Roseobacter denitrificans OCh 114: one gene and its partner. The protein of the gene in region 2 interacts with the protein of the main gene of each other region in a pairwise test. Links are inferred from orthologs where the notes say so. Each region holds a gene or a part of one and is shown on either strand. Other genes may lie near its edges. The genes, in order: RD1_RS07425 and RD1_RS14305.

What was found.
Region 1: the proteins of RD1_RS14305 (region 2) and RD1_RS07425 interact in binary tests that used the Escherichia coli proteins (3 or more experiments, as listed by UniProt). The link is inferred for Roseobacter denitrificans OCh 114 from one-to-one orthologs.

Annotation. Positions count from the first base shown.
Region 1 is NC_008209.1:1,551,568-1,555,447, reverse strand. The notes cover bases 318-3,878. They hold RD1_RS07425 (2-oxoglutarate dehydrogenase E1 component), read left to right. Parts: upstream 318-717; coding sequence 718-3,678; downstream 3,679-3,878. Other genes in these bases: odhB (2-oxoglutarate dehydrogenase complex dihydrolipoyllysine-residue succinyltransferase), read left to right, coding at 3,682-3,878; RD1_RS07430 (DUF805 domain-containing protein), read left to right, coding at 318-721. Also shown: sucD (succinate--CoA ligase subunit alpha), read left to right, coding at 1-12; more of RD1_RS07430, read left to right, coding at 215-317; more of odhB, read left to right, coding at 3,879-3,880. UniProt on the Escherichia coli protein: E1 component of the 2-oxoglutarate dehydrogenase (OGDH) complex which catalyzes the decarboxylation of 2-oxoglutarate, the first step in the conversion of 2-oxoglutarate to succinyl-CoA and CO(2).
Region 2 is NC_008209.1:2,988,948-2,992,124, reverse strand. What follows is about bases 272-3,129. They hold RD1_RS14305 (ABC-F family ATP-binding cassette domain-containing protein), read right to left. Parts: upstream 2,703-3,129; coding sequence 840-2,702; downstream 272-839. Other genes in these bases: ndk (nucleoside-diphosphate kinase), read left to right, coding at 2,843-3,129; bchJ (bacteriochlorophyll 4-vinyl reductase), read left to right, coding at 272-843. Also shown: more of bchJ, read left to right, coding at 202-271; more of ndk, read left to right, coding at 3,130-3,177. UniProt on the Escherichia coli protein: Genetic data indicate it may be involved in ribosome assembly or function.

The DNA of each region.
Region 1 (3,880 bases), 1.4 Mb from region 2 along the record:
GCGAAGGGGTGAATCGCGATCCGAGCATAAGCGAAGCGAATGCGCCAATGGCGCTTTCGAGCGGCGAACGGGCGGAGCCCCGGCCAGCACTCAAGCGTTGGACTTGCGCACAGAGGGCAGTGCCCGAACCGAGGCTAAGGAAGCGAAGCGCCCGCCCCGTGAGGGCGGTTCGGGCGCTGCCCGGCGGTACCCGCCAGGCGGAAGGGTGCGCTCAATGACCTTCACCCAATCCATCAAAACCTGCTTTCGAAAATACTTCACGTTCTCCGGCCGTGCATCGCGATCAGAATACTGGTGGTTTTTCCTGTTCACTATCTTGGGCGGTTTGTTTTTCGGTTTTATTGAGGGGTTCATCAACGGAGCATCGGGCACCCCCGACGGCCCGACCCTGCTGTCCGGAGCCTTCAACCTGGCTACTTTTGTTCCAACTCTCGCCGTTGGCTGGCGTCGCATGCACGACAGCGGGCGGTCGGGTGTCTATCTGTTTTATCCGTTGATCGCGATTGTTGGGCTATCCATTTTCATCGGTCTTTTTGGAGGCACTGAGCTTCTCACCAGCTCCGACCCTGCATCTTTATTTGAGGGTGCCTTCGGGATCATCGTGATCATTTCGCTGATCGTCGTAGCACTTTCGCCATTCATCGTAGTCTTCTGGCTCACTCGCCCGTCTCAACCCGGCCCCAACACCTACGGTCCCAACCCAAATGAGGTATCCCAATGACCGACCATCCCGCCAACGACCAGTTCCATGCGTCCTCCTTCATGCAGGGGCACAACGCGGAATATCTCGAACAGATGTATGCGCGCTATGCCAATGACCCCTCGGCGGTCGACGCGGCATGGCAGGCGTTTTTCAAAGCCATGGGCGATGATGAGGTTTCGGTCAAACGCGAGGCACAGGGGCCATCCTGGGCGCGCAGCGACTGGCCACCCCAGCCCGGTGACGATCTGACCGCAGCGCTGACCGGTGAATGGGCGCCGGAGCCCGAGGTCCAAGCGGCCGCTGGCAAAATTCAGGCCAAAGCCGCCGAGCAGGGTGTCGAAGTTACAGATGAGCAGATCAAACGTGCGGTGCTGGATTCCATCCGCGCGCTGATGCTGATCCGCGCCTACCGCATCCGGGGTCACCTTGTGGCCGATCTGGACCCGCTGGGCATGCGCGAGCAGACCCCCCACCCCGAACTTGACCCCAAATCCTACGGGTTCACTGAGGCGGACATGGATCGCCCGATCTTCATCGACAAGGTGCTTGGCCTTGAAATGGCGTCGATGCGCGAAATCCTGTCGATCGTAAAGCGGACCTACTGCGGGACCTTTGCGCTGCAATACATGCACATTTCCAACCCCGAAGAAGCCGGCTGGCTCAAGGAGCGGATCGAGGGGTTCGGCAAGGAAGTCGCCTTCACCCGCGAAGGGCGCAAGGCGATCCTGTCCAAACTGGTTGAGGCAGAGGGTTTTGAGAAATTCCTCCACGTCAAATACATGGGCACCAAACGGTTCGGCCTTGATGGCGGCGAAAGCCTCGTGCCCGCGATGGAACAGATCATCAAACGCGGCGGCGCGCTGGGTGTGCGCGACATCGTGATCGGCATGCCCCACCGGGGGCGGCTGTCGGTGCTGGCCAATGTGATGGCCAAACCCTACCGCGCCATTTTCAACGAATTTCAGGGCGGCAGTTTCAAGCCCGAAGACGTGGATGGTTCAGGAGACGTAAAATATCACCTGGGCGCGTCCTCGGATCGCGAGTTTGACGGCAACACGGTGCACCTGAGCCTGACAGCCAACCCCAGCCACCTTGAGGCGGTCAACCCTGTGGTTCTGGGCAAGTGCCGTGCCAAGCAGGATCAGAACAACGATCCGGACCGCACCAGCGTCATGCCGATCCTGTTGCACGGCGATGCGGCCTTTGCCGGACAAGGGGTCGTGGCGGAATGTTTCGCGCTTTCCGGTCTGCGCGGGCACCGGACGGGCGGCACCATGCATATCGTGGTCAATAACCAGATCGGCTTTACCACGGCACCGCATTTTTCACGCTCCTCACCCTATCCGACAGACAATGCGCTGGTGGTCGAAGCGCCCATTTTCCACGTCAACGGGGATGATCCGGAGGCGGTCGTTCATGCGGCCAAGGTCGCGACGGAATTCCGCCAGAAGTTCAAGAGAGATGTGGTAATTGATATCTTCTGCTACCGCCGGTTTGGTCATAACGAAGGCGATGAGCCGATGTTCACCAACCCGATGATGTACAAGAAGATCAAGGGCCATAAAACCACGCTCAGCCTTTACACTGAACGGCTGGTCAAGGACGGGCTGATCCCCGAAGGCGAGATCGAAGACATGAAAGCCGCGTTTCAGGCCTATATGAACGAAGAGTTCGAGGCCGGAAAAGAGTATCGCCCGAACAAGGCGGACTGGCTTGACGGGAAATGGTCACATCTGGACAAACAGAAAAACCAGTACCAGCGCGGCAAGACGGCGATCTCCAAGGCCACGATGGCCGAGGTGGGCAAGGCCCTTTACACAGCACCGGACGACTATCCGATCCACAAGACGGTCGGGCGTCTGCTGGAGGCCAAGAAGCAGATGTTCGACACGGGCAAGGGGTTTGACTGGGCAACCGCCGAGGCGCTGGCCTTCGGCTCGCTGCTGACCGAGGGCTACCCTGTGCGCCTTGCCGGGCAGGACAGCACGCGCGGCACCTTTTCGCAGCGCCACTCCGGTCTGGTGAACCAGAACACCGAAGAGCGCTTCTATCCGCTCAACAACATCAAATCCGGGCAGGCCCAATATGAGGTCATCGACTCGATGCTGTCGGAGTATGCGGTGCTCGGGTTCGAATACGGGTATTCCATGGCCGAACCCAACGCGCTGACGCTCTGGGAAGCGCAATTCGGTGACTTTGCCAATGGCGCGCAGATCATGTTCGACCAGTTCATTTCTTCGGGTGAAAGCAAATGGCTGCGCATGTCGGGCCTTGTCTGCCTGCTGCCCCACGGGTTCGAGGGGCAAGGGCCGGAGCACTCCTCCGCCCGGCTGGAACGGTTTTTGCAAATGTGCGGTCAGGACAACTGGATCGTTGCCAATTGCACGACACCGGCCAACTATTTCCACATCCTGCGGCGTCAGATTCACCGCTCCTTCCGCAAGCCGCTGATCCTGATGACCCCGAAATCGCTGCTGCGCCACAAGCTCGCGGTCAGCACGGCCGAGGAATTCACCACCGGTTCCAGCTTCCACCGCCTGATGTGGGACGATGCGCAGCAGGGCAATTCCAAAACCGAACTGGTGCCGGACAAGAAAATCAGACGCGTCGTGATGTGTTCGGGCAAGGTCTATTACGACCTGCTTGAGGAACGCGACGAACGCGGGATCGATGACATCTACATCCTGCGGGTTGAGCAGTTCTATCCTTTCCCCGCGCAATCTGCGGTCAAGGAGCTTGAACGCTTCAAACAGGCCGAGGTTGTCTGGTGTCAGGAAGAGCCCAAGAACCAGGGCGCATGGACCTTTATCGAACCCAACATCGAATGGGTTCTGGGCCGCATCAAAGCCAAACACCCAAGGCCGATCTATGTGGGCCGCGCCACCTCCGCCTCGCCCGCGACCGGACTGGCCTCTCAGCACAACGCACAGCAAGCAGCCCTCGTGAACGAAGCGCTGACGATTGAAGGAAACTAAGACATGACCACTGAAGTACGCGTACCAACATTGGGCGAATCCGTCACCGAGGCCACCGTCGCCACCTGGTTCAAGAAGCCTGGTGAGGCTGTGGCCGTGGACGAAATGCTCTGCGAATTGGAAACGGATAAGGTCACGGTCGAAGTGCCCTCGCCCATGGCGGGCACATTGGGTGAGATCGTGGCAGGCGAAGGCGAAACCG
Region 2 (3,177 bases):
TCTATGGGAGTTGTGCGGCAAAAGCAAAGAAACATGCGACGCGAAACCGGAATTCGAGGATCAAAGGCAGCGACTTGATCCATGTCATTCAGGCTGTGCGGGGACGGTGTAGAATAGGACCCATGCATCAGGTGGCAGACCGATGTGCATCGCTTGCGGTGGGATTTGGCCGTCTGTCACTGCGCAAACCGGAGGATATCCATGGCTGACACATCTGCTAGCGAGCCGCTGACAAAGTCGCCGCGCATCGGACCCAATGCGATCCTGCAATTGGAGGAACCGCTGGACCGCATGCTGGGGCAGGGCGCTTTGGCACAGATTCTAAAGATATCCCGCGTGGCGATGCCGTCCGGTCAGGAAATGGTCCCGCAAGAGGATGTGGGCCAGGTGCATCACACGATGTGGCGGCTGTTTCCTCAGCAGGCCGAAATCCTGTCGGAACATGCCGGGGCTGGCACGGCGCGCTATATTGCGGCCAACCGTATCCCGAAGGCCGCGCGTGTGCTGCTGCGCGTGTTGCCGCGTGGACTGGCGGAAAGACTGCTGACCAAAGCCATCTCGGATCATGCATGGACGTTTTGCGGCTCAGGCGTGCTGGATACCAGACGCGAGGGCGGGGAAATCCACTTCATGCTGCGTGAAAACCCGCTGGCGGACAAACTCACACAGCCGCCGCATCGCTGCATCTGGCATGCTGCGGTTTTCGCCGAATTGTTCAGTCTGGTCCTTGGGCGCGCCTACTTTTGCAAAGAGATCTCGTGCTGCGCGCTTGGGGCGGATCTGTGCCACTTTGTGGTCAGTCGCACGAGGCCCACGGGACATTTCAAAGGGTTGCAGCTTTAGGCCGCGCCGGTCTTTTCCAGTTTTTCCAGGGCGGTCATCCACATAGCTTCGGCGCGCTCCAGCGCATCCATCACCTCGGCGTATTTCTTGTTCCACACGTCAAGCTCACCGCGTTTTGCATCATCATAAAGCGCCGGGTCCGCGAGTTTCTTGGCCAGTTTGTCGCGCATGTCATTCAGCTTTTCGACGCGGGCTTCGGATTTGCGCGCCTCGGCGCGCAGCGCCAGGATTTCGTCGCGCGAGGGGCCTTTGACGACCGGCGGTGTGGCGGGTTTCTTTGTGCTCTTGCTCACCGGTTTGGTGGGGGTCAGCAGCATCTTGCGATAGCTGTCCAGATCATCCTCATAGGGCGTCACCGTGCCATCGGACACAAGCCACAGCCGATCCGCGACCATGGACAGCAAATGCATGTCGTGGCTCACCAGAATGACGGCACCGGAATAGGCGGTCAGCGCCTCCACCAGCGCTTCGCGGCTTTCGATGTCGAGGTGGTTCGTCGGCTCATCGAGGATCAGCAGATGCGGCGCATCCAGCGTTGCCAGCAATAGGGACAGCCGTGCCTTTTGCCCCCCCGACAGCCGTCCGACTTCGGTTTCCGCCTGCTCGGGCCCGAGGCCAAAACCCGCCAGTTGCGCCCGCAGCTTTGAATGCAGCACACCGGGACGCGCAGAGATCATATGTTGCAGGGGCGTCTCATTGACGTGCAATTCATCGACCTGATGCTGGGCAAAGAACCCAATGCGCAGCTTGTTGGCCTTGACCGCCTTGCCCTGCATCAGGACCAACCGATCAGACAGCAGTTTGGACAGTGTCGATTTGCCTTGCCCGTTGCGCCCCAGCAACGCGATGCGGTCATCCTGATCAATGCGCAGGTTCAACCGGTTCAGCACCGGCGTGTCTGTATAGCCCACGGCACCGCCTTCGATGGAAATGATGGGCGGCGACAATTCTTCGGGTTCGGGGAAGGTAAAGACGCGTTTGGCTACCTGTTCGGGGCTGGCGATCATATCCATCTTTTCGATCATTTTCAGGCGGGACTGGGCCTGTTTGGCCTTGGAGGCCTTGGCTTTGAACCGGTCCACAAAAGCCTGCATATGATCGCGGCGGGCCTGTTGTTTCTTGGCCATTGCCGCTTGCAGCGCGCGCTGTTCGGCACGTTGGCGGGCGAATTGATCGTAGGGTCCCTGATAAAACGTCAGCTTGCGTTCATCCAGATGCAGGATCGCACCGACCGCGCGATTCAGCAGACCCCGGTCGTGGCTGATGATGATGACGGTATGCGGGTATTTGGCGAGGTAAGCCTCCAGCCAAAGCGCCCCCTCAAGGTCGAGGTAGTTCGTCGGCTCATCCAGCAGCAACAAATCAGGTTGGGCAAACAAAACCGCTGCCAGTGCCACACGCATCCGCCAGCCACCAGAAAAATCGGAACAGGGCTTGAGTTGTTCGTCGTCATCAAAACCCAACCCCTTGAGGATCGTTGCCGCGCGTCCTTCGGCGGACCATGCGTCAATATCGGCAAGCCGCGTCTGGATTTCCGCGATGCGGGTGGGGTCACTGGCCGCTTCGGCTTCCTGCAGCAGGGCCGCGCGTTCGGTATCCGCTGCGAGCACCGTGTCCAGAAGGGATGTCTCAGACGACGGCACCTCCTGGGCGACGCCGCCGATCTTGGCACGTGTGGGCAGGGACAGATCACCACCATCCAGCGTAAGCTCCCCGCGGATGAGTTTGAACAAGGTTGTCTTGCCCGCGCCGTTGCGCCCCACAAGGCCGACCTTGTGACCATTGGGAATAACGGCGCTGGCCCCTTCAAACAGTGGGCGGCCTTCGATGGAAAAGCTGATGTCATTTATACGCAACATAGCCCTTGCACTGAACGACTGTCGCGCGCATGTCAATGTGCCTCCTGCATTCGGGTGGCGCAGACTGAATTAGGGTCTTTTCGGCAAGCAGGGCGCGTGATAGATGCGCCGCAAATCAAACCCCTTGCAGGAGACCAACCATGGCCCTAGAGCGCACATTTTCCATAATCAAACCGGATGCGACACGCCGCAACCTGACCGGTAAGATCAACGCAAAATTCGAAGAAGCGGGACTGCGCATTGTTGCACAAAAACGCATCCACATGACCAAGGCGCAAGCCGGTGTGTTCTATGCCGTGCATGCTGAACGCCCGTTTTACGACGAGCTGTGTGAATTCATGGCCTCCGCGCCGGTCGTGGTGCAGGTTTTGGAAGGCGAAGGGGCCATCGCAAAAAACCGCGAAGTCATGGGCGCGACAAACCCGGCAGATGCTGCACCTGGCACCATCCGTGCAGAATTCGCCGAAAGCGTCGG